4 regions of the Lysinibacillus sp. FSL M8-0355 genome follow, and region 3 is predicted to be linked to each of the others. Evidence: riboswitches for the same ligand, from Rfam matches in the RefSeq annotation. Region 3 holds a riboswitch; each other region holds the start of a gene.

Region 1 (5,457 bases), 190 kb from region 3:
AAATCTTTCACTTCTAAAACCTTCTCCATAACTTCCCCCTTCACGAATCAAACTTCTTTAAACGATTGGCTAAATGATTAAAGAATAACACCACTAGGACAATGGCAAGCCCAGGATAAAGCATTAAATCGGGATGCTGACGGATATATTGTTTCCCTTCATTTACCATCATGCCCCATTCTGGAATCGGCGACTGCACGCCCAGACCTATAAAGGAAAAGCCAGCGATTTCTAAAATGACTTTCCCGATATCTAACGCCACAATCGTGACAATAGCTGGCAGTATGTTAGGGATATAATGGCGAATGATTAATTTAATGCCTGTAGTGCCAGTAATCCTAGCAGCTTGAATAAAGTCTTTTTCATTCATCCCAATACATAAACTTCGAACCATTCTGGAGTAATAAATAAGCTGTGTAAAAATAAGGGCTATTAAAACATTTTTTAAGCTAGGGCCTAATACACCTAAAAGTCCAAATGCAAGTACCAGTGTCGGAAAAGCTAATAAAACATCACATATTCGAATAAATACCACATCGATTATACCTCTTTTCAACGCTACAAAGGCACCAAGTAGGACAGCTAAAACAATAGCAACGACTTGAATGAAGAGTGCGGATCCTAATGAATAGCGAATACCTAAAAGCATGCGAGAAAAGACGCATCTTCCTAAGTGATCTGTACCGAATGGGTAATCCCAGGAAGGGGCTAAAAATTTCTTAGTTATATCGACAGCTAACGGATCATGTGGCATTAAAATGGGTGCAAACAATCCCAGTAAGACAATGATTACAAGGAGGGATAAGCTAAATAACCCTAGAATAGGATCTCTTCTTTTTCGTAATCGCTTCATGTCAATCTCTCCTGTCCTTCATCATCAGATGAGGGTCCAATAGACGATGCGATACATCTGTGCATAGATTGGTCAACACATAGATCACAGCAATAATCAATACATAGCATTGTACAACGGGGTAATCCCTGTTCGTAATGGATTCGATTAAATACCTACCGAGTCCTGGCCAACTAAAAACTTGCTCCACAATTACAGCTCCACCTAGTAAACTACCGAGCGTCATACCTAATAAGGAAGTCAAAGGTATGGCAGCATTTCGTAACACATGACGTATGAGGATTACAGAATTTTTTAATCCTCTTAGCTGCGCATATTGAACATATTGCTGATGTAATTCTTCCTGGATAGTGGAACGAATAAACTGGATGAACAGACCAATGGTTGGCAAAGCTAGTGCGAAGGCTGGTAAAACTAAATGAGCGAGTGTGCCCTTTCCGTTTGTCGGAAAGAGCCCTAATTTTAAGCTAAATAGATAGAGCAGTAGGAAACCTAACCAAAATGTTGGAATGGATACGCTCAATATGCTAAAGAATCTAATGATTTTATCGATGATGGCATACTTAGACAATGCACTCATAATCCCTAATGGTATACTGAATACTAAAATGAGGACAAATGCGGCAAGAGCTAATTCAATTGTTGCAGGTAATTTCGCGAATAGCTCATGTGCTACTGGTAATTTACTCACAAAGGATGTACCAAAATCTAGCTGTAAAACGCCTTTTCCCCATAGCAAATATTGAAGAACGAAAGGTTTGTCCGTCCCTAGTTCTTCGCGTAATGCCTGAACAGCTTCCTCGGTTGGAGCAACTCTTGCCAATCGTAGGATGACCTCAGCAGGCTCTATCGGTACAAAACGAATAAATACAAAGGTTAGGATGGAAACTCCTAGTAAGACAAACGGCAAAGTCAAAATTCTTTTTAAACAAAACATCCATGTCGATTCATACATGCTGTCACTTCCTACTCACTCCTATGATAAAGAGAGAGCTGTCTGTGCAAGACATACTCTCTCTTTTTTATTACTCTTTATCCATTTGTGCATAGGGAATATCATATTCAGATGCACGTGGAGCAAAATCCTTCATATATGGTTGATAAATTACATTATTTGTTTCGTAAGAGATAGGATAGAAAAGTGCTTGATCATGGAATATGGATAAAATATCCGTGTAAAGCTGCACTCGTTCCTCTTCATCTGTTCCCACTAATAATTGATGGATTTTCGTATCGATGTCTGTAGCGTTAGATAAGCCTAATTTTGCCTCATAAACACCACTAGCATTTGGCGTAGCTGACTCATTTGCAAAGCTATGTGGGTCGGTTGGTGGTCCGTTTGTACGCCAGAAATTAATATCCACCTGATCATCCATTAATTTTTGAAGACCGACCATCACATCTGCACCTTCTAAATTCAACTGTACCCCTATTTTTGCTAGTTCACCTTGCATTAATTCCGCCATTGGCTTTTGGATTGCATCTGTTGCGATGTAGATTAAATCTAATGATAATGGTTGCCCGTTTTTCGAACGAATTTTTTCGCCCTTCTGTAACGTCCACCCTGCCTCATCTAGTAGTTGCTGCGCTTTTTCAGGATTATATAAGATTGGCGCTAACTCTATATTGGCATAAGGAATGGCATCCCAAAATAATGTGTTAGCCACTTGTTCTGTACCATGTGTAATACTGTCAACCATTTGTTCCTTATTGATAGCATATTGAATGGCCTGACGAACCTTTAATTCGGCTAACGGACCCGACTGAGTATTGAAGAGTAACGCTTTCGTAGACAAAGGCTCAGAGGTAGCGGTTTTGTATTTACTGCTATCTTTTAAATACGTATAGTTATCTAAACTAATGATGCCACGACCATAAATTAAATCTAATTCCTCGTTTTCAAATGCTAATGAAATCGATTCTGAATCTGGGATAATTTTAACTTTAATTTGTTTTACGAGAGGCTTTTCTCCCCAATAGTTTTCGTTGCGACTAAATAAAGCATATTCATCTTTTTTGTACTCGGTTAATACCCATGGACCTGTTCCAATAGGTGCCTTGATCGAATCTTGTGTCGCATCTCCGGCTGGGAATCCATTATCCCCTAAAAAACGGAATGGTCTTACAAAGGCAAGCTCGTTTAAGACAGGATAATAAGGTTCATCTAATTGCAAGCGAATTGTAAAATCATCCACTTTCACAACCTCTTTCATATGGTTGACCATACCCATCCAAGAATGCATTTCCCGATCCGCTAATACTGCATTGAAATTACGAATCACATTATCTGCATTAAACGCAGTTCCGTCTGAATACTTAACATCTTTTCTTAAATGAAAAGTATAAGTCGTTTTATCTTCTGATATGTCCCAGCTTTCTGCTAGCTTTGGGCTAACAGTTCCATCGTCGTTATACTCCACCAAGGATTCATAGACCATCGCTTGTGCGGTCATTTGATTGGGTAAATATGTATGGGGGTTCAATGGGCCGACATCTAATGGCCACCCAATTGTTATCATTTTTTCATTTGTTTGCTGTGTTCCTGTCTCTCCCTTTTCTTGATCTGTGCTTGTACAACCAGCAAGTAAGCTGAAAGTTAACACAAGGATGAAGGGAAGTACATACTTAGTCAATCTCATTTTCTGTCTCCTATCTCTATTCGTGGTACAAATGAATCTAGTTATAGATAGATGGAAAGAAGGTATCAACAATGCGTTCAAATTTTTCGAGCTAACGAGTAGAAGTTGATTTGCATTGTGCTGACACCTTTTCAAAGTTTGTGATATCCGCTAGAGGCTTTAGGCACACCGACATTGCCACAGGACGTGGTGCTTTTTGACGTTCAGAGGGCATTTAAACAGCCATTGACTATTTATCTTCTTCTATAGAAAAAGAAGTCTTCTGTATGTGCTACTACAAAAACATTTGCTGAATCAAACTAAAAAAAACCTTATTCTAAAAAAGAATAAGGACAGAAAAACTTACAATGAGTAAGCCTCCATCCATCTCCCTATCTTTCGTAGATCATCAATGAATCTCCTTACAAGCAGGCATTCTGGCTCATGAATCATGATTTTGCTTCACCTTCCCAAGTAATCACTTAGTGGTATTTGAAACAAAACTCCTCATTTACAGCTGCGGGACAGCATGGGATTTACACCCATTTTCCTTTTAATTGAATGAAAGTCTTTTTCACTCAAACTTGTAATGATCGCTATGAAATTCGTTATAAACATAACATGCTCGATTGTTCACGTCAATTTTATTTTCTGAATATAATAAAAATCTTAAAAGAATGAAACAACAAAAGACCAGGTCCATTTTTTCCTGGTCTTTGTTGTATTTCGGAGAGAAGATGTAGTGGTTGTAGTAGATTTATAAAATGATGTCGTTATCTCGAGATAGATTGTTGTACTTCCTGGCGTAATGTTTTCGTTGCAGCAACCATATTAGCCAAAGCTGCAACAGTTTCAGTTTCTTTTCTTGTTTTTAAACCACAATCTGGGTTCACCCAAAATTGATGGGGATCTAACACCTGTAAACTATCTCTCATAATAGTTAGCATTTCTTCATTGCTTGGCACACGAGGACTATGAATATCATAAACGCCTAAGCCAATGCCCTTTTGATAAGGTTGCCCTTGCAGTGATGTAATGAGCTCCCCGTGACTTCTTGATGTTTCAATGGAAATCACGTCTGCATCAAGTGCACTAATCGGTTCGATGAAATCGTTAAATTCGCAGTAGCACATATGTGTATGGATTTGTGTTTCATCTTTGACACTAGCTGTAGCCAGCTTAAAGGAATTAACAGCCCATTCTAAGTAAGCTCCCCATTCTTCTTTTCGTAGCGGTAAACCTTCTCTTAGAGCTGGCTCATCCACTTGAATAATTGAAATACCTGCGTTTTCGAGTGCCTCAACCTCTTTGCGAAGTGCTAATGCAATTTGATAAGCGACATCTTTACGTGACAGATCGTCTCGTACAAAGGACCAATTTAATATCGTCACTGGTCCTGTCAGCATACCTTTTACAAAGCGCTTTGTTAAGCTTTGAGCATAGGCTGACTCTTTTACAGTTATCGCTGAAGACCACGCAACATCTCCATAAATGATCGGTGGCTTGACACAGCGTGAGCCATAGGAAACGACCCATGCTTTTTTTGTAAAGGCAAAGCCAGTTAGCTTTTCACCAAAGTATTCGACCATGTCTGTACGCTCAAATTCACCGTGAACGAGTACATCGATATCTAGTTCCTCTTGTATCGTAATCCAGCGTTTTGTTTCCTGCTCTATAAATGCCTCGTAGGCTTCATTCGATAATTGTTTTTTACGCCAAGCATTACGATTCCTTTTCACCTCATCAGATTGTGGGAAGCTTCCGATTGTTGTTGTTGGGAATAGCGGTAACGCTAACGCTTGCTGCTGCATCTTTTGACGCTGAGCAAATTCACTATGTCGTTCAAAATCTTGCGTTGTCACAGTTTGAACTGCTTGATGGATCAACTTGTTTTGACGGATTGGATGGTTTTTTAGAGCCTCAATTGCCTTCATACTTTCAGAAAAATTATGCTGTAAGATACCCTCTGTATCTCGTCTACATTTA
Region 2 (5,457 bases), 200 kb from region 3:
TTTTGTTTTCTAATGTATCCATGCTAGTCCTCCTTGAAAGAAAGAGGAGAAAAGTAAACTTTTCTCCTACTTTATTTCCTCTTTAGGTAAGATGGTTTTCGCCAGTTCACTATCTAAATCTTCAAATTTGTAATAGGAAATGGTTTCATATAATTCACTTCTTGTTTGCATATCCTCAATAGCTTCTTTTTGAGTCCCTGTCTTTTTTATTAAGCCAAACACTTGCTCATAGGCTTTGGCTGCTACTCTCATCGATGTAACGGGATATATAACCATCGAATAGCCCATCTTTTCAAATTCCTTAGCTGTATAATACGGTGTTTGTCCAAATTCAGTCATATTGGCTAATAACGGAGCATCTAGCTCACTGGCAAAATGTTTAAATTCTTTTTCTGTTTGGAGAGCCTCTGGAAAAATGGCATCTGCCCCAGCTGCTACATAAGCTTTAGCTCTTAAAATAGCCTGCTCTAAACCTTCTACAGACCTTGCATCCGTGCGGGCAACAATTACTAACGTAGGAGCTATTTGTTTAATCATTTTTATTTTTTGTATCATTTCCTCTTGAGCAACGAGTGTTTTCCCATTCAAATGACCACATTTTTTGGGAAGATTTTGATCCTCTAGCTGTACAGCAGCTACTCCAGCCTCTACCATTTCACGAGCTGTGCGGGCAACATTTAAGACACCACCAAAGCCAGTATCGATATCCACTAGCAACGGTAAATTAGTCGCACGAATAATTTCGCTCGCACGCTGTGCAACTTCATTTGAATAAATCATGCCTAAATCAGGTAAGCCTCTACTGGCAGTGTAGGCAGCGCCAGAAAGATATAATGCCTCAAAGCCAACTTTTTTAGCCATTAAGCCAGCCATTGCATCATGAGCTCCTGGGATTTGTAAAATCGTTGAACGAGTAATGAGTGTTCGAAATTGTTCAGCCAATTGTTTTTGTGCTATTGCTTCATTTACAATCCACGCCATCTATAAAAACCTCCTAATAATCAATGATGCCTCGGCATATTTACGTCCGAAAGCGGCTGTGATGCAGGTCAGTTAGCCGTTATCTCAAGGATGGGAGGATTTTAGGCTAACATCCTTTATTAACTCCTTCCCGATTCGTGACATTCGCCAGAGGCTTTAATTTCCTGAAAGAAGTTAAACAAATAAATTAACGAATTCATGAACAGCACTATTTTCAAGAAGTGCTTGATCAGCACAAACTTCATTAATCTTGCTGTGTTGTTTTTGAGAATAATGGGTGCTAATGTTTTGCTGGAACTTATCGATGATTTGAGGGAATGCTTCCTCACGACGGAAACGGTGTCCTAAAGGATATTCACATTCAATAAGCTCAGATGATGTGCCATCTTTGTAATAAACTTGAACAGCATTGGCAATCGAACGTTTCTCAGGATCTAGGTAATCAATTGTATATTGGGGTTTTTCCACAACCACCATTTTATTTCTTAAATTATCGATACGTGGATCTGCAGCCACTTCATCTTCATAGTGGTCTGCTGTAATATCACCATAGATAAGCCCTATTGCTGTAATGTATTGAAGACAGTGATCACGATCAGCTGGGTTATTAAGAGGTCCTTCCTTATCGATAATTCGTATAGCGGATTCATGGGTCGTAATTTGAATGCGTTCAATGTCCTGTAAACGATTTTTCACTTCATTGTGTAAATGAACGGCACATTCGGCAGCTGTTTGTGCATGGAATTCAGCTGGATAAGAAACTTTAAATAGAACATTTTCCATCACATAAGATGCTAGTGGTCTAGCAAGCTTTAATTCTTGCTTATTAAAGAGAACATCTTGGAAGCCCCAGCCAGGTGCAGATAAGGCCGTTGCATAGCCCATTTCGCCTTTCACAGCCATCATGGCTAAGTGTACTGCCCTGCTTGTTGCATCACCAGCAGCCCATGATTTTCTAGAACCCGTATTCGGTGCATGGCGATATGTTCGTAGGCTCGAATTATCAATCCAAGCATTTGATAAGGCGTTGACAATTTCCTGACGAGTGCCACCTAATGCCTTTGTCACAACAGCTGTTGTCGCAATTTTGACAAACAGTACATGGTCTAACCCAACACGATTTAAGCTATTTTCTAATGCGAGAATACCTTGTATTTCATGGGCCTGTATCATCATTTCTAATACGTCTTTCATTTTAAGTGGCTCTTTCCCTTCAGCAACACGCACGCGACTCAAATAATCAGCCACAGCTAATATGCCCCCTAAATTATCGGAAGGATGTCCCCATTCAGCCGCAAGCCAAGTGTCGTTGTAATCCAGCCAACGAATCATACAACCGATATTAAAGGCACCTTTTACAGGATCAAGAACATAGGAAGTGCCTGGAACTCGTGTACCATTGGGAACGACTGTGCCTGGTACTACTGGGCCAAGAAGTTTCGTGCATTCAGGATATTGTAAGGCCAAAATGCCACACCCTAATGTATCTAATAATACATAGCGTGCCGTTTCGTATGCTTCTTCACTTGTAATAGTTGTATTTACTACGTAATCCGCAATATCTGTAAGTAATTGATCTGTCTTAGATATGTCATTTGTTTTAATCATCTATATCTTCCTTTCAAGGCATGAATTTGATATACTAGTATGCTGATAGGCATTGGTCAGAATGCCCATCAGCTCTATGGCGAGTTGTTAAAACTTGATTATACCGACAATTCTTCAAGGTTATGACGCTCGCCAATATAATGGACACGAGGTCTAAATAATCGGTTATTGTCATGCTGCTCAATGACGTGAGCACATAAGCCAATTGTTCGTGAGCCAAAAAAGATAGGTGTATAGATTTCAATTGGCAAGCCAAGCATGTAGTATACTGGTGCTGCATAATAATCTAAATTTGGGTACAAGCTCTTTTCTTGTGCCATCACCTTCTCACCAGCTTCACACATGTGATATAAGCGATCATCCCCTTGTGCCAAACATAATTTATGCAATGCCTCTTTCATAATTTGTGCTCTTGGGTCCATCTTTTTCATATAAACACGGTGACCAAAGCCCATAATCTTTTCTTTATTTTGCAGTTTATTTTTCAGCAAGGCTTCAAAGCCTGCTACTGTTTTGGCTTCTAGAAGCATGTACATGACTGCCTCGTTGGCCCCTCCATGTAAATTTCCTTTCAATGATGCGACAGCTCCAGTTAAAGCACCGTACAAATCAGATTGTGTAGAGGCAATAACACGAGCCGTAAACGTTGAATTTGGCATCTCATGCTCACTATATAAAACGAGAGACTGATCAAAAATTTCTTCTTCTAACGCCGTTGGTTTTCTACCAGTAATCATGTAATAAAAATTGGCGCTATAGGAAAGCTGACTATCTGGCTCCACAACATCTTGTCCGTTTAAGACACGATAGCTATTGGCTACGATGTTAGGCATACCGCCTAAAAGTCTATAAGCTCGCGTCAAGTTCATTTCAGTAGAACGATCATTGATGTGCTGATCAAAGCCTGCTAAAACAGAAATTCCAGTTCTCAGTCCATCCATCGCATGTGTTTCATTAGGCAAGAGCTTGAAGATTTGGAAGATCTCTTGCGGAACCTGATAATGTGCTTTTAATTTGTCCTGTAAGTCAGCCTGTTGCTCGGCAGTAGGAATTTCGCCATGCAGTAGCAAGTAGACAATGTCTAAATACGAATATCTTTGTGATAATTCAATCAAGTCGTAGCCTCGAATAACAATTTGACTTCCTACAGTGTCTAAAAAAGATAATTTTGTTTCAGCAGCAATGACCCCATCAAGACCTGGTGAATAAGTTAACTCCATTCAATGACAGCCCCTTTGTTTAATTATTCTTGTAAGCGTTATCATTCCAACGCGAAAGAACAACAAAAAAACAACTTCTACCCCTTTTTAGAAGTTGTTAATCTACAAAAGCATGACAGACCAAATAACAGTGAATTTACAGGAATTCACAAAAATCATGCAGTAGCTAACACCTCCCTATCCTCGTAGGTCAATTGATGCTTATTTTGTGGCAGGTCTCCTGACTTATAATCAACACTTCAATAACACCTTCCCATTTTGACAAACAAAACAGTGGCCTTGTTATCGAGCTCCTAAATACAGTTGCGGGACAGTGTTGGACTCTCACCAACTTCCCTTTTAATCAAATGGAATGAACCCCATTTGAACCACCAAAATTTAGCATATTCAATTTGTCTATTTACCTTAACATAGAGTTTTCAAAACAATCAATATAGGTAAAATTCAGAAAAGACTGATTATAAAAAGCTATTTTTCATTTTTGATTGACTATTCTGCATTTTTGAGCATTATTTTGTACAAAAAAAGATTGTTCATCTATACCAATAAATCCATTTTCAAGGGTTATAAGTAAAATAGAGGTCTTTATAATAAAAAGGCGAATAGATTTTTTATAATATAGAGGAGGAGCACATATGGGCTATATTTCAGAATTAAGGAAACACATCGGTAGTAGACCGATTATCAGTATCGGGGCGACAATTCTTGTAGTCAACGATGATAAGAAAATTCTCTTTCAACATCGTTAAGATACGTTGGATTGGGGATTACCTGGTGGCTCAATGGAACTGAATGAAACGCTAGAAGAAACTGCTACTCGTGAACTTCATGAAGAAACAGGACTGGTAGCGAATGAATTGGACTTGATTGGTGTTTTTTCAGGGCCAGATTATTATTTTCAATATCCAAATGGGGATGAAATCTATACAGTTATTCATCTTTATAGTGCGAAAAATGTCAGTGGTATACTAGAGATGAGGGATGGTGAGAGTTTGAATCTTACCTATTTCAGTAAAAATGAGCTACCAGATTATCTTGAGAAAAGAACAAAAACACGCTTAGACAATCTAGAGGACAAATTGTGGAATTTAGATAGTTCTTTTGCAAAGGATTCTCTTTAAATAACAAAGAGCATGCTTTTTATGAAAACATGCTCTCATCTTAACTATTAGGCTATTACAGTCTAACCTTAACCTCTGTACCGTCTTGTGCCTTGACATCTACTAGCACGAGCCCTTTATAATTTTGTAGTTCCTTGATAATAGGCTTGAGCATTTCTTTGTCAATGAATGGAAAGGAAAAGTCGATTTTTTTTCTGTCGAAGTATGCCTTTGTCCATTTGTTGACACTTTGCTGAATCCATTTGTTGACACTTTGCTGAATCCATTTTGAAGTCAAAATGGAAAGAACAATGGTTAGCACAGCATATGGAACAGGAACGGTAAAGCGAACGTCTTTTGCTTTCACTTTTACATGCATCATAAGTCGCCTCTACTCAATGAAAACTGAAACGGTATCTCCGTTTGCCGATTTTATGTCCACAATTTGTCCATCTAATTCATTTTCGATGGCTTCAAGAAGAAGATTGATATCGATATCTTTCACGTATTTTTCCGATTGCGGAATACTCGCAGCGATACTGTGTCCA
Region 3 (5,457 bases):
ACAACATCTGTTTCGGATAAGATGGGGTCATCGAATGTGCCAGCAGCTTGCTGTATGTCGCTCATCATGCGGCCGATAAAGTCGTTCGAAGCCTTCATTTTAAAGCGATAATAAGGTTCAAGCAGGATGTTCTGTGCTTGCTCAAGTCCTTGACGTAGCGCACGGAAACTAGCTTCTCGGAAATCGCCGCCCGATGTATGTTCATTATGTCCGCGACCTGTTAGCAGTGTAAAATGAATATCTGTCAGAGGGAAGCCTGTGAGTAAGCCATGGTGATCACGCTCAAACAGGTGCTTTTCAACAAGGCGTTGGTTGCCTACCGATAAATGATCCGCATGGCAGGCATTGCTAAATGTATTACCTACTCCTCGCGGATTGGGCTCCATTAGTAAATGAACTTCTGCATAATGCTTGAGGGGCTCAAAATGACCATAGCCTGTCACCGTCGTCACAATGGTTTCCATATATAAAATTTGGGGCTCGCCAAAGGAGACCGTTAATGAAAAACGCTTCATTAACACTTCTATCAGTACCTCCAACTGAATAACGCCCATAATGTGCACATGGATTTCCTGGAACTTTTCCTGCCAAACCACACGTAAGGAAGGCTCCTCTGCTTCTAGTAAACGGAAAATTTGTAACACTTCCTTGATATGCTGATGGCCCTCATATTGAACCTTTGCCTGTAGCGTTGGGACAAGCTCATAGGGCTGTGACAGCATAGTAGTGCCGATGCGGTCTCCAATATTGGCCTGACTAAGTCCTTTAACAGCAAAAATCTCTCCCGCTTCAACCTGTTGGACGGTATCAAAGCGACTGCCATTATAGAGGCGAATTTCAGTCACTTTTTCTGTCACTTCTTCAAACGAAAATTCATCCCGAACATGTAAAACGCCCTTGACAGCCTTCATAAATGTTAAACGCTGGTGGCCGTCATGACGAATTTTAAAAACCTCCCCCTCAAACGGTGCATTCACTTCAAAATGGGTGTCTGTTAATAGAGGGAGCTGGGCAAGCAATTCCTTGATGCCCTCATCCTTTAGGGCAGACCCTGTAAAGCAGGGGAAGGCACATTCCTTTTGAATCATGGTCTGTAGCTGAGTAAGACATTGCTCATGCTCCAATGACTCATTCAAAAAGGCATCGAGCAGCTCTTCATTACGCTCAGCCAACCATTCCATGATGCTGCTTGAAACATAATCAGTACGAAGCGGTTCATCGACGAACAGCACCTGCTGGGAACAATCCTTGCGGAGCTGTGTCATAACGGCCTCCACATTGGCTCCTTCGCGATCAATTTTATTGATAAAGAAGAATGTTGGGACATGGTATTTGCGTAAAAGCTGCCACACGGTTTCCGTATGACCCTGTACGCCCTCGACCGCACTAATGATAACAATGGCATAATCCATCACACGAATGGCGCGCTCCATCTCAGGGGAGAAGTCGACATGCCCTGGTGTATCAATCAACGTGTATGTATCGTCGCCTATGTTCATGCGACCTTGCTCGGCAAAAATGGTAATACCACGCTTGCGCTCTAGCTCATGATGATCGAGAAAGGTATCCTGATGATCCACTCGACCACGAGCTTGAATGCTTTGTGTATGAAAAAGTACTTGCTCAGAGAAGGTTGTTTTACCTGCATCCACATGCGCAAGTACACCAATTGTTTTGTACATAACATATCCTCGTTTCTATCTATAGCTATCTTTTCATTGTAACAGAATACTAGCCTATATATTTCTTGTAAAATAGTTCGTATTTTTGTCGAAATAGTGCTAATATAATGATGATTATATATTTAGCAATATACTACTGATTGAGCTACAAATTTTCTTCTGCTAGTCTATCAATAGTATTAACCATTATAGAACGTATTGGTGCAAATGGCATTTGTCATTTGCTTAAAAGGGAAATCGGTGCAATTCCGATGCTGTCCCGCAACTGTAAATGGGGAGTCTGTACAGCATGCCACTGTAGTTTAACTATGGGAAGGCGTATAGATGATGAACCTAAGCCAGGATACCTGCCAGTATGTGTTTTTTGACTAAGAACCACGAGGATGGGGATAGTGATAAAGGTAATGTACCGTTTTTTCACTATGCTACTCTCTTGGCGACAAGAGGGTTTTTTTATGCCCTTCCCACGAATCCTGGTAGCAAAGAAGTCTTTGATTTCTTTCTATAGATGAACAACAAAGGAGAAAAGGACATGAAGAAATGGAAAAGTTTATGGCTGGTGATGGTCATTGCCTTGGTCGCTGTTTTAGGGGCTTGTAATGCAAAGGACAAACCTGAATCAGCAGCGCAAGATGAGAAGGTTGAGCCATCTGAGGCAGCAACGGAAGTAACCATTGACAATAATGAAACAACTCAAACATATAAGGAAGCACCTACAAAAGCGATTAGTTTAAATCAGCATGTGACAGAGATTATGCTAGCGCTAGGCTTAGAGGATTCCATGGTAGGCACAGCTTACTTAGATGATAAAATCTACGAGCCCCTACAAGAAGCATACGATAAAGTGCCTGTGCTTTCTGATCAATACCCAACGAAGGAGCAAGTAATTGATGCCGAGGCTGATTTCTTATATGCAGGCTGGAAGAGTGGCTTTGGTGAAAAGGGTGTTGGAACACCGGAAGAGCTTGAGGAGTTAGGCATTCATACGTATTTACATACGGCTTCCAATATGACAAAGCCAACACTAGAGGATATTTTCACTGATATTCGTAATATCGCAAAAATTTTCCGTATTGAGGATCGTGGAGAAGCCTTAATTGAGCAAATGACGCAAGATGTGGAGGCAATTCAAGCTAAATTACCAAAAGATAGTGAGAAATTACGTGTTCTCGTATTTGATAGCGGTGAAAAGGATGTCTTTACAGCTGGTCAAAACTTTATGAATGAACTAGTGTCAATCGCTGGTGGTCAAAATATTTTTGGTGATGTGGAATCAGGCTGGACAACCGTGTCGAAGGAAGATGCGGTAGACCGTAATCCCGAGGTAGTTGTCGTGATCGATTATGGTGAAACAACGGCCGAACAAAAGATTCAATTCTTAAAAAATGATCCAGCATTAAAGGAGATGGAAGCTGTTAAAAATGATCGCTTTGTCATCCTGCCACTGTCAGCTGCGTCTGAAGGCGTTCGTGCGGCAGAGGCTATTGAAATTTTAGCGAAGGGTTTCTATCCTGATAACTTTTAAAATTCCGAGCTAGCATTGTGCTAGCTCCTTTTTCATAAGGAGCGATATCAATGAATGCATTTCAGAAAAACGTACCAGATCAAACATTTGAAACACTTAATCGTCATGGCGAATTTACACGCTTAGCTGTCAGCCCAGGTATTATTAATAAGCATTATACGCCTGCACAATTTCAAAAAATAGCAGAGATTGTTGGCGAAAAGGGGGCGATTAAGTATTCGGCCTCCTATAGTATTTTAGTGTCCATTCCAACGAGTGCTGTGACAGAGGCTATGCAAGCCTTACGAGAAGTGGGTCTTTATGTTGCACCATCAGGACCCATCATCGCGATGAAGGCCTGTGATTTTTGTGATGGTGAAAAGATGGAGGCTGCTCCGATAACCGAACAGCTTTATCATGCTTTAGAGGGGATCGAGGTACCTGCAAGAGTACGTGTTAACATCAATGGCTGTGCGTCAGCCTGCTACAATGCAGTCTATGATGATATTGGACTCGTTTATCAGCAGGAGAGCTTTGATGTTTACTTAGGTGCTGTACCGATGGGGGCAAAGGCGCAGGCGGGCACGTTATTTGCGAAAAAGGTAGGTGTCGAGCACATTGAAGATTTTTTGCTACAAATGATGAACCTTTATAAGGAACATGCTCGTCCGAATGAACCCTTTTTTAAATTTTATCGCAGAACAAAATCAACCGAATATTGGGAATTAGTAAAAAAAACAATTAACTAGCAGGAATATTACTTAGGGTGTCGAAGTATTGTAGTAGAGTACAGAAAATGACAATACAAAGGAGCAAGAACATGACATCGAAACAAGGGATTCAACCAGAAGATCTTTACCACTTGAAATCAGTAGCCGATCCACAGCTCTCACCTGACGGGACTGAGGTAGTTTATGTTGAGACACGTATTGATGAGAAGAAAAAAGATTATGTCTCGAATTTGTTTTACATAAACCTGAAGAACAAAACACCACAGCAATGGACATTTGGGGAGGATAGAATAAGTTCTCCTATATGGTCACCTGATGGTAGTCAAGTTGCGTTTTTATCCACTAGAACAGGCAAGTCGCAAATTTATGTTCTTTCAAAAGCAGGCGGAGAGGCAAAGCAGGTGACATATTGTAAAAATGGTGTGACATCACCTGTGTGGTCACCATGCGGCAAGAAAATGGCCTTTTCTATCAAGCTAGGTAAAGATGAAACGATTTTGGATAAGGTAACGGATGAAAAGAAAGAAGAAAAAGAACTAAAGCCTCTAGAAATAGACAAGATGAAACATAAATCGGATGCTGCAGGTTTTTTGGATATGGAGCAGTTTAGTCAAATTGCGATCGTCCATTTAGAATCGGGCGAGTTAGAGCAAGTGACGAAAGGAAACAATCATGTCCATCTTGGTACATGGTCACCTGATGGTCAATATATGACGTACTTAGCTGATGTAGCAGAGGATACAGATTTTGCATTTAAGAGCGATATCTATTTATTAGATGTAGAAACAAAGCAAGCGCGTCCGTTAACAGAGGGAACAGGTATGTATTACCAAACGTCATGGTCTCCAAACAGTCGCTTCATCTCTTTCATAGGTAGTGAAAGAGAATTTGAAAATGCTACACAAGCAAAGCTATGGCTCTATGATTTGCAACAAAATCTGCTGACATGTGTAACAAGTGAATTTGACGCCCCTATTGGGGATTTTGCAATCGGCGATTTTCTTCAAGGTGTGGTGTCACCACGTGTTCAATGGTTGAATGATAATCATAGCTTCTACTTCCAAGTAACAGATCACGGTAATGCTGCGATTTATTTCGGAAATATAGATGGTGAAATCTATCCAGCTATTCACGATGATCAATATGTCTATGGTTTTTCACTTGATGCACAACATGATCAAGCAGTCGTAGCCATTAGTACAACGACGAATCCTGGCGATTTATTTTTCGTCAACCTAAAAACGGGTGAAAAAGAACAGCTGACGTCCATCAATGAAGAATTTTTAAAGACAAGAGCATTAGCTGTTCCAGAAGCCATTGAATTTGAGGGAGCAGAGGGCTGGAAGGTAAATGGTTGGATCATGAAGCCAGTTGGTTATGAGGAAGGGAAAAAATATCCTCTAGTGCTTGAAATTCATGGCGGGCCACATGCGATGTATGCCAATACTTATTTTAATGAGTTCCAAATTCTAGCTGCACAAGGATTTGCGGTGCTATATACGAACCCACGTGGCAGTCATGGCTATGGTCAAACGTTTGT
Region 4 (5,457 bases), 630 kb from region 3:
TTACTCTCGTATTTTCTAAGCCTTGTAAAACCTTTGTAAAAGTAGCAAGTGTTTTGCTGCCTGTTGTCAGCATGATGACACCTCGCTTTTTTGCCGCTAATTGGGCAGCCTCCTCATAATCCTTCACTATCGTAATGAGAGGATGCGCATAGTGTTCATGGGCACGCTCATAGCGAATATAAGGAACTTGTGCCTGTTCGGCCGCTGCCATTGCATTTTTAGAAGCTTCCTCAGCAAATGGATGAGAGGCATCAACCACCATTTGATAGCCTTGCTCTGTTATGATGGCTGCCATTTCCTCAGCTGTCAGTCGACCTATTAAATGTGGTAGGCCAACGTCAGCAAGACTAGAGGCTGCCGAATCAGTCACGACGGTAGCTGTTACCGCATGTCCTGCGCTTTGCAGGGCAAGGGCTAGATCCCTTGCATCACTCGTCCCTGCTAACATGAAAATCATTTTACTGGCTCCTCTTCATGGTGGTGGTCGTGTCCATGATCGTGATCATGATGATGGTGATGATGGGCATGTCCATGAACTGCCGCATAGGCACGATAATTTTCTAAATCTTGCATGCCTGTAGATGTACCATTTATCGCTTGTTCAATACGCTCTAATAAAACATTTTGTAAACGTTCATGGTAGCCAAAATAATTGGCAATTTGAACAGTACAATCTGGATATTGTTCATTAAACTTCACACACATATCATTCATACGTTCCATTAAAATACCTGTGAATAAAAAGTATGGGAGCATGATGATTTTTTTCGCACCTAATTTAACACAGCGTTCAATACCTTCTTCAACACGTGGATCTGTTACGCCCATAAATGCACTTTCCACATATTTAACAGGTAATTTTTCCCATAAAAGTCGTGTAATTTTGTAAAAATCACCATTTGCAGATGGATCACTGCCACCTCGTGCAATCAATAAAATGGCTGTATCTTGTTGCTCTTGTTCTGAATGAAAACCAATTTCCGCTAGACGATCTTGTAAAATCGCAAATATTTCATCATGAATGCCAATGGTTTGACCATAGGTAAATGTAATGTTCGGATAATGCTCACGCGCATGCTCGATCTCTGCTGGAATATGCAGCTTTGAATGGCCTGCATGAAGTAAAATAATCGGAATTACATGAACCTCTGTAGCCCCTTTCTTCACACAATTCGTAATGCCTTCTTCGATGTTCGGTGAAGCAAATTCTAGGAAACATGTTTCCACTAAAAATTGTGCATCAATACGCGGTGTCATTTGTTCAATAAATGTACGTACCTCATCATTTCCTGCTGCTAAACGGCTCCCATGGCCGACAAATAAAATAGCTTTCATCTCTTTTCTCCTCACTAGTCGCCGCACGGAGCTGGCTCTACTTTTATTTTGGAAGACATATCTTGATACGTAAAATGCAATATCTTTTTCACACGTTTAAAATATTTAAATAAACGTTCATTTGGGTGAGCATTTGCTTTATATTCTTCAATAATATCTGTAATTAGTGGAATCAGTTGTTCAGGCTCCAACCCTTCTACAACAGGCTGTGCTGCATGGGCCGTACGACCAACTGGCTTCGCCCCAATAAAGACATCAAATTTACTTTTGCGATAGACAATACCAATATCATCAAATACAGCCCTGTAACAGGCCATACCACAGCCGTTAAAACCGATATTTAATGTTTTCGGCAAAGACATTCCACCTAATTTTTGTTGTATTTCTTCTGCATAGGGAATCGAATCGGCCTTTTCACCATAGCAAAAATCACAAGCCTTCAAGGATAGCACATCACCAATCGGCGCTAATAAAAAGCCTACTTCCTGTAATTTCTCCGTGATACGTTCAGGGGCAGTCGTTGGGATTTTCAAATGGATTTGATGGTCTGGTGTATATTCCATCGTCCCCTCTTCCCCAACGACCTCTGCTAACGTCATCATTTGCTGAGGTGTGAAAAACTTATTCACCACTCCTGGGCTTACAGCTAATTCAAAAATGGATTCTATTTTTTGCTGTACAAGTTTCGGCGTTACTTTGACTGCACTTGTTCCTTTCACCATTGCGAGTGCCGCTGTAGCCATTTCAAGTGCTGTTTTTTTTGGCTTTGGCGTAGCGGCTACACTGGGTTTATTAAAACGCCCTGCATTAGGATCTGCTGTAAAGTCTTGTCGTGCAGTCCCTGTCTCTTGGTTCATTGCCCAAGGTTCATTTTCTTCACGTAAACGTTGATGTGGACGTAAGGGTTGTTTTTCTTCACCCAATGTATATTTACGTTGATAGCCACGTGGTGTAATCATTTTATTGTCATAGAAAAATGTCGACGAATTACCAATAATGACTGTCGTCAGCATTCCAATGTCATGCTCCAGCATTTCGGCTAATGTTGTCATCGTCACTTCTTGACGATCGCGGTAAGCACTTTTCACAAGTCCTACTGGTGTGTCAGGCGAACGATATTCTAAGAGAATGCGCTGTGCTTCGACAATTTGTCTTGTTCGGCGACCGCTTTTTGGGTTGTATAAAGCGATTACAAAATCCGCCATAGCGGCTGCCTCGACGCGCTTGGCAATTAAATTCCATGGTGTTAGATGGTCACTTAAACTAATCGTACAGGCATCATGCATAATCGGGGCACCAAGTAAGCTAGCACATGAATTGATGGCAGAAATACCAGGGACAATTTCTACCTCAATCCCCGTTGCTTCTGTCCAGCCTAGCTCAATCAATACCTCATACACTAATCCCGCCATACCATAGACACCCGCATCACCACTTGAAATGACTGAGACAATGCTTCCAGCCTCTGCTTGGCGAACCGCTTCCTGCGCACGGGACACCTCTTCGGTCATTCCAGTACTGACAATCGACTTCGCACTGACTAAATCCTGAATCAACTCTACGTAGGTTTTGTAGCCTATGATCATATCACTTTGTTGTAATGCCTCTACCGCCCGTGTCGTAATATGCTTAAAGTCTCCAGGTCCAAAGCCCACTACGAAAATTTTTCCTTTTTGCGCCATGTTGTTACCCCTCTTTCACCTTTTCGATCCCTTTAATGGCTGTCGTTTGTGCTGTACGCTGTAATGTACCTTCACGAAGTGTAAAGACATGTTCTTTGTATAAGGATTCATGATGTAAATCTTGTACAAGTGTTCTAGCATGCTCTGTTGATGGTACACGATACCAATTCCCTTGCGGATAGGCGATGACCACACAAGCATCCTTGCATCGTCCATTACAGCGCGTTCTTGTTGTATGTATCTCTTGATCAAGTGCTTGCTGTTGTATTTCTTCTCGAATAGCTAGGGTAATTTCCTCCCCACCTTTGTTCATGCAGCTACTACCATTACAAATAAAGAGATGTGTTTTCATCCCCTCTAAATTCCATGTTGTCATCTTCTGTCTCCCCTCATTTGCTTTCTGGAAAAAGAAAAACCTTTACTCTAATTACGAAGAGTAAAGGTTTTGTAGAAGCCAAATAAAAACGAATAAAATAAAATACAGGTACTCGCTCTTGCTTCAACTTCTCCCTCCGAAAAGTTTGCATGCACAATCAAATAAGCAGGTTTCCTGACTTAAGCTTCATTTTACTATCGCACCTTCCCAAGTTTGCACCAGTGGCTTTGCGATTTCATCAGCTATTACAGTAGCGGGGGCTGTATTGGATTTTCACCAATTTCCCTATTATCTCGAGTTATTCGAGCACTTATCGACGTTTTATATGAAATTTATTATCTTCTTTATAGAATAGAAAACTGTCTCTATCATATCTCATTATTTTAAAATTTCAATATTTCTATAAAAATTTATGACAATTTTATCAATTTTGTGTGTAGACCGGGTATAAAAATTATAATATCTCCTTATTTATGACAATTCAGTAGTTATCAGAATCTTCTCTATTGACCTTCAATTGAAAATATTTTTTAAAAAAGTATAGCATATTTATGGAAAATCATGTTACACTTTGTCGTGAAATCTCACAACTTAATGTTTTTTCGGTGTAAAATACTTATCATTTTGCTTAAAAGGGAAGCCGGTTTGAGTCCGGCGCGGTCCCGCCACTGTATTAGGGAGCTTTATAGAACATGTCACTGTCCAACGGATGGGAAGACCTATAAAGTGTTGAACTAGAGCCAGGAGACCTGCCGAAAAATATGTGATCGTTTCAGCCTACGAGGATAGGTGTGCGGCTTAGCAGATGAGAATGTTATTTGCTTTTTTAGCTATGCACTTTTCCAACAACGGAGAAGTGCTTTTTTATTTACGCACGCTACATTCTAAAAATCTATTAGTAAGGAGGAAAGCTTTTGAAATTTTCATGGTGGAAACTTAGTTATTTTTTATTGGCCTTTTTACTCGTGCCAAAACGTGCCTTTGCCATGCATATCATGGAAGGTTTTTTACCAATCGAATGGGCTATTTTTTGGTGGGTCATCTCTATCCCATTTATTATTCTAGGATTGCGCTCCATTCGCAAAACAATTGAAGAAAACCCTGAAACCAAAATGCTTTTAGGTCTTTCAGGAGCCTTTGCTTTTGTGCTGTCGGCGTTAAAAATCCCTTCGGTTACAGGTAGTTGCTCCCACCCAACTGGTGTTGGACTTGGAACGGTTTTATTCGGACCTCTCGCTATGAGTGTCATCGGAACGATTGTTTTATTATTCCAATCTTTATTATTAGCACATGGTGGGATTACCACTTTAGGAGCGAACGCCTTCTCTATGGCGATTGTAGGCCCATTTATTGCTTACTTTGTCTTTAAAGGGGCTCAAAAAATAGGGTTGTCATTTTCACTAGCTGTTTTTTTTGCTGCGATGCTTGGTGACTTAGGTACATATGTTGTGACTTCTGTACAGTTAGCATTAGCCTTCCCTTCAGAGGTTGGCGGCTTTATGGCATCGTTTACAAAGTTCGCAGGTATTTTTGCCTTAACTCAAATTCCGTTAGCGGTGAGTGAAGGAATTTTAACGGTCATTGTGATGAATTTCTTGAAAAAGTACAATGTCAGCGAATTAAAAATGTTGCGTGTTTTCTCAACAAAGGAGGCACATTAGTAGATGAAACGAAATTTATTACTATTAGCGATTGTTGTGCTGTTAGCTATCATCCCATTGTTTATACAAAAAGGTGCAGAATTTGGTGGTGCTGATGGAGAGGCAGAAGCAGCCATTGGCGAAATCAATGCAGAATATGAACCGTGGTTTGAAAGCTTATGGGAGCCACCAAGTGGTGAAATTGAAAGCTTATTATTCGTGCTACAGGCAGCTATTGGAGCTGGTTTTATTGGCTACTTCATCGGCTATATGCGCGGCAAGCATAAAGAAGGTTAACCCGTTATGTTACTCATTGATAAGTATGCGTATCTGAATAAGCTAGCGTCCGTTCATCCGCTAGAAAAAATGATATTTTCAATTGGTCTACTTCTCGTAACGCTCATCATGAGAGATGAACGACTTT

Evidence for each region. A riboswitch is a leader RNA that binds a small molecule or an ion and turns the genes downstream of it on or off. The one in region 3 is predicted to bind cobalamin.
Region 1: linked by a shared signal. The riboswitch ahead of nikA (nickel ABC transporter substrate-binding protein) and the one ahead of MKY46_RS10975 (ABC transporter substrate-binding protein) in region 3 are both predicted to bind cobalamin.
Region 2: linked by a shared signal. The riboswitch ahead of mmgD (citrate synthase) and the one ahead of MKY46_RS10975 (ABC transporter substrate-binding protein) in region 3 are both predicted to bind cobalamin.
Region 4: linked by a shared signal. The riboswitch ahead of MKY46_RS13955 ((2Fe-2S) ferredoxin domain-containing protein) and the one ahead of MKY46_RS10975 (ABC transporter substrate-binding protein) in region 3 are both predicted to bind cobalamin.

Annotation. Positions count from the first base shown of each region.
Region 1 covers NZ_JBBPAI010000001.1:2,424,314-2,429,770, reverse strand. The annotation lists gene MKY46_RS11915 (ABC transporter ATP-binding protein) at 1-29, opposite strand, end outside; gene MKY46_RS11910 (ABC transporter permease subunit) at 41-853, opposite strand; gene nikB (nickel ABC transporter permease) at 855-1,808, opposite strand; gene nikA (nickel ABC transporter substrate-binding protein) at 1,879-3,492, opposite strand; cobalamin riboswitch at 3,882-4,074, opposite strand; gene metE (5-methyltetrahydropteroyltriglutamate--homocysteine S-methyltransferase) at 4,245-5,457, opposite strand, start outside.
Region 2 covers NZ_JBBPAI010000001.1:2,432,208-2,437,664, reverse strand. The annotation lists gene MKY46_RS11960 (acyl-CoA dehydrogenase family protein) at 1-22, opposite strand, end outside; gene prpB (methylisocitrate lyase) at 67-981, opposite strand; gene prpD (2-methylcitrate dehydratase) at 1,156-2,589, opposite strand; gene mmgD (citrate synthase) at 2,688-3,809, opposite strand; cobalamin riboswitch at 4,003-4,197, opposite strand; partial or broken gene MKY46_RS11940 (NUDIX hydrolase) at 4,445-4,930, shown strand; gene MKY46_RS11935 (hypothetical protein) at 4,986-5,291, opposite strand; gene MKY46_RS11930 (SHOCT-like domain-containing protein) at 5,301-5,457, opposite strand, start outside.
Region 3 covers NZ_JBBPAI010000001.1:2,237,083-2,242,539, forward strand. The annotation lists gene MKY46_RS10970 (translation factor GTPase family protein) at 1-1,682, opposite strand, end outside; cobalamin riboswitch at 1,865-2,051, shown strand; gene MKY46_RS10975 (ABC transporter substrate-binding protein) at 2,215-3,207, shown strand; gene MKY46_RS10980 (precorrin-3B methylase) at 3,258-3,935, shown strand; gene MKY46_RS10985 (S9 family peptidase) at 4,007-5,457, shown strand, end outside.
Region 4 covers NZ_JBBPAI010000001.1:2,866,946-2,872,402, forward strand. The annotation lists gene cobK (precorrin-6A reductase) at 1-457, opposite strand, end outside; gene MKY46_RS13945 (sirohydrochlorin chelatase) at 454-1,335, opposite strand; gene cobJ (precorrin-3B C(17)-methyltransferase) at 1,350-3,017, opposite strand; gene MKY46_RS13955 ((2Fe-2S) ferredoxin domain-containing protein) at 3,022-3,393, opposite strand; cobalamin riboswitch at 3,541-3,722, opposite strand; cobalamin riboswitch at 3,980-4,164, shown strand; gene MKY46_RS13960 (energy-coupling factor ABC transporter permease) at 4,308-5,054, shown strand; gene MKY46_RS13965 (energy-coupling factor ABC transporter substrate-binding protein) at 5,058-5,330, shown strand; gene cbiQ (cobalt ECF transporter T component CbiQ) at 5,337-5,457, shown strand, end outside.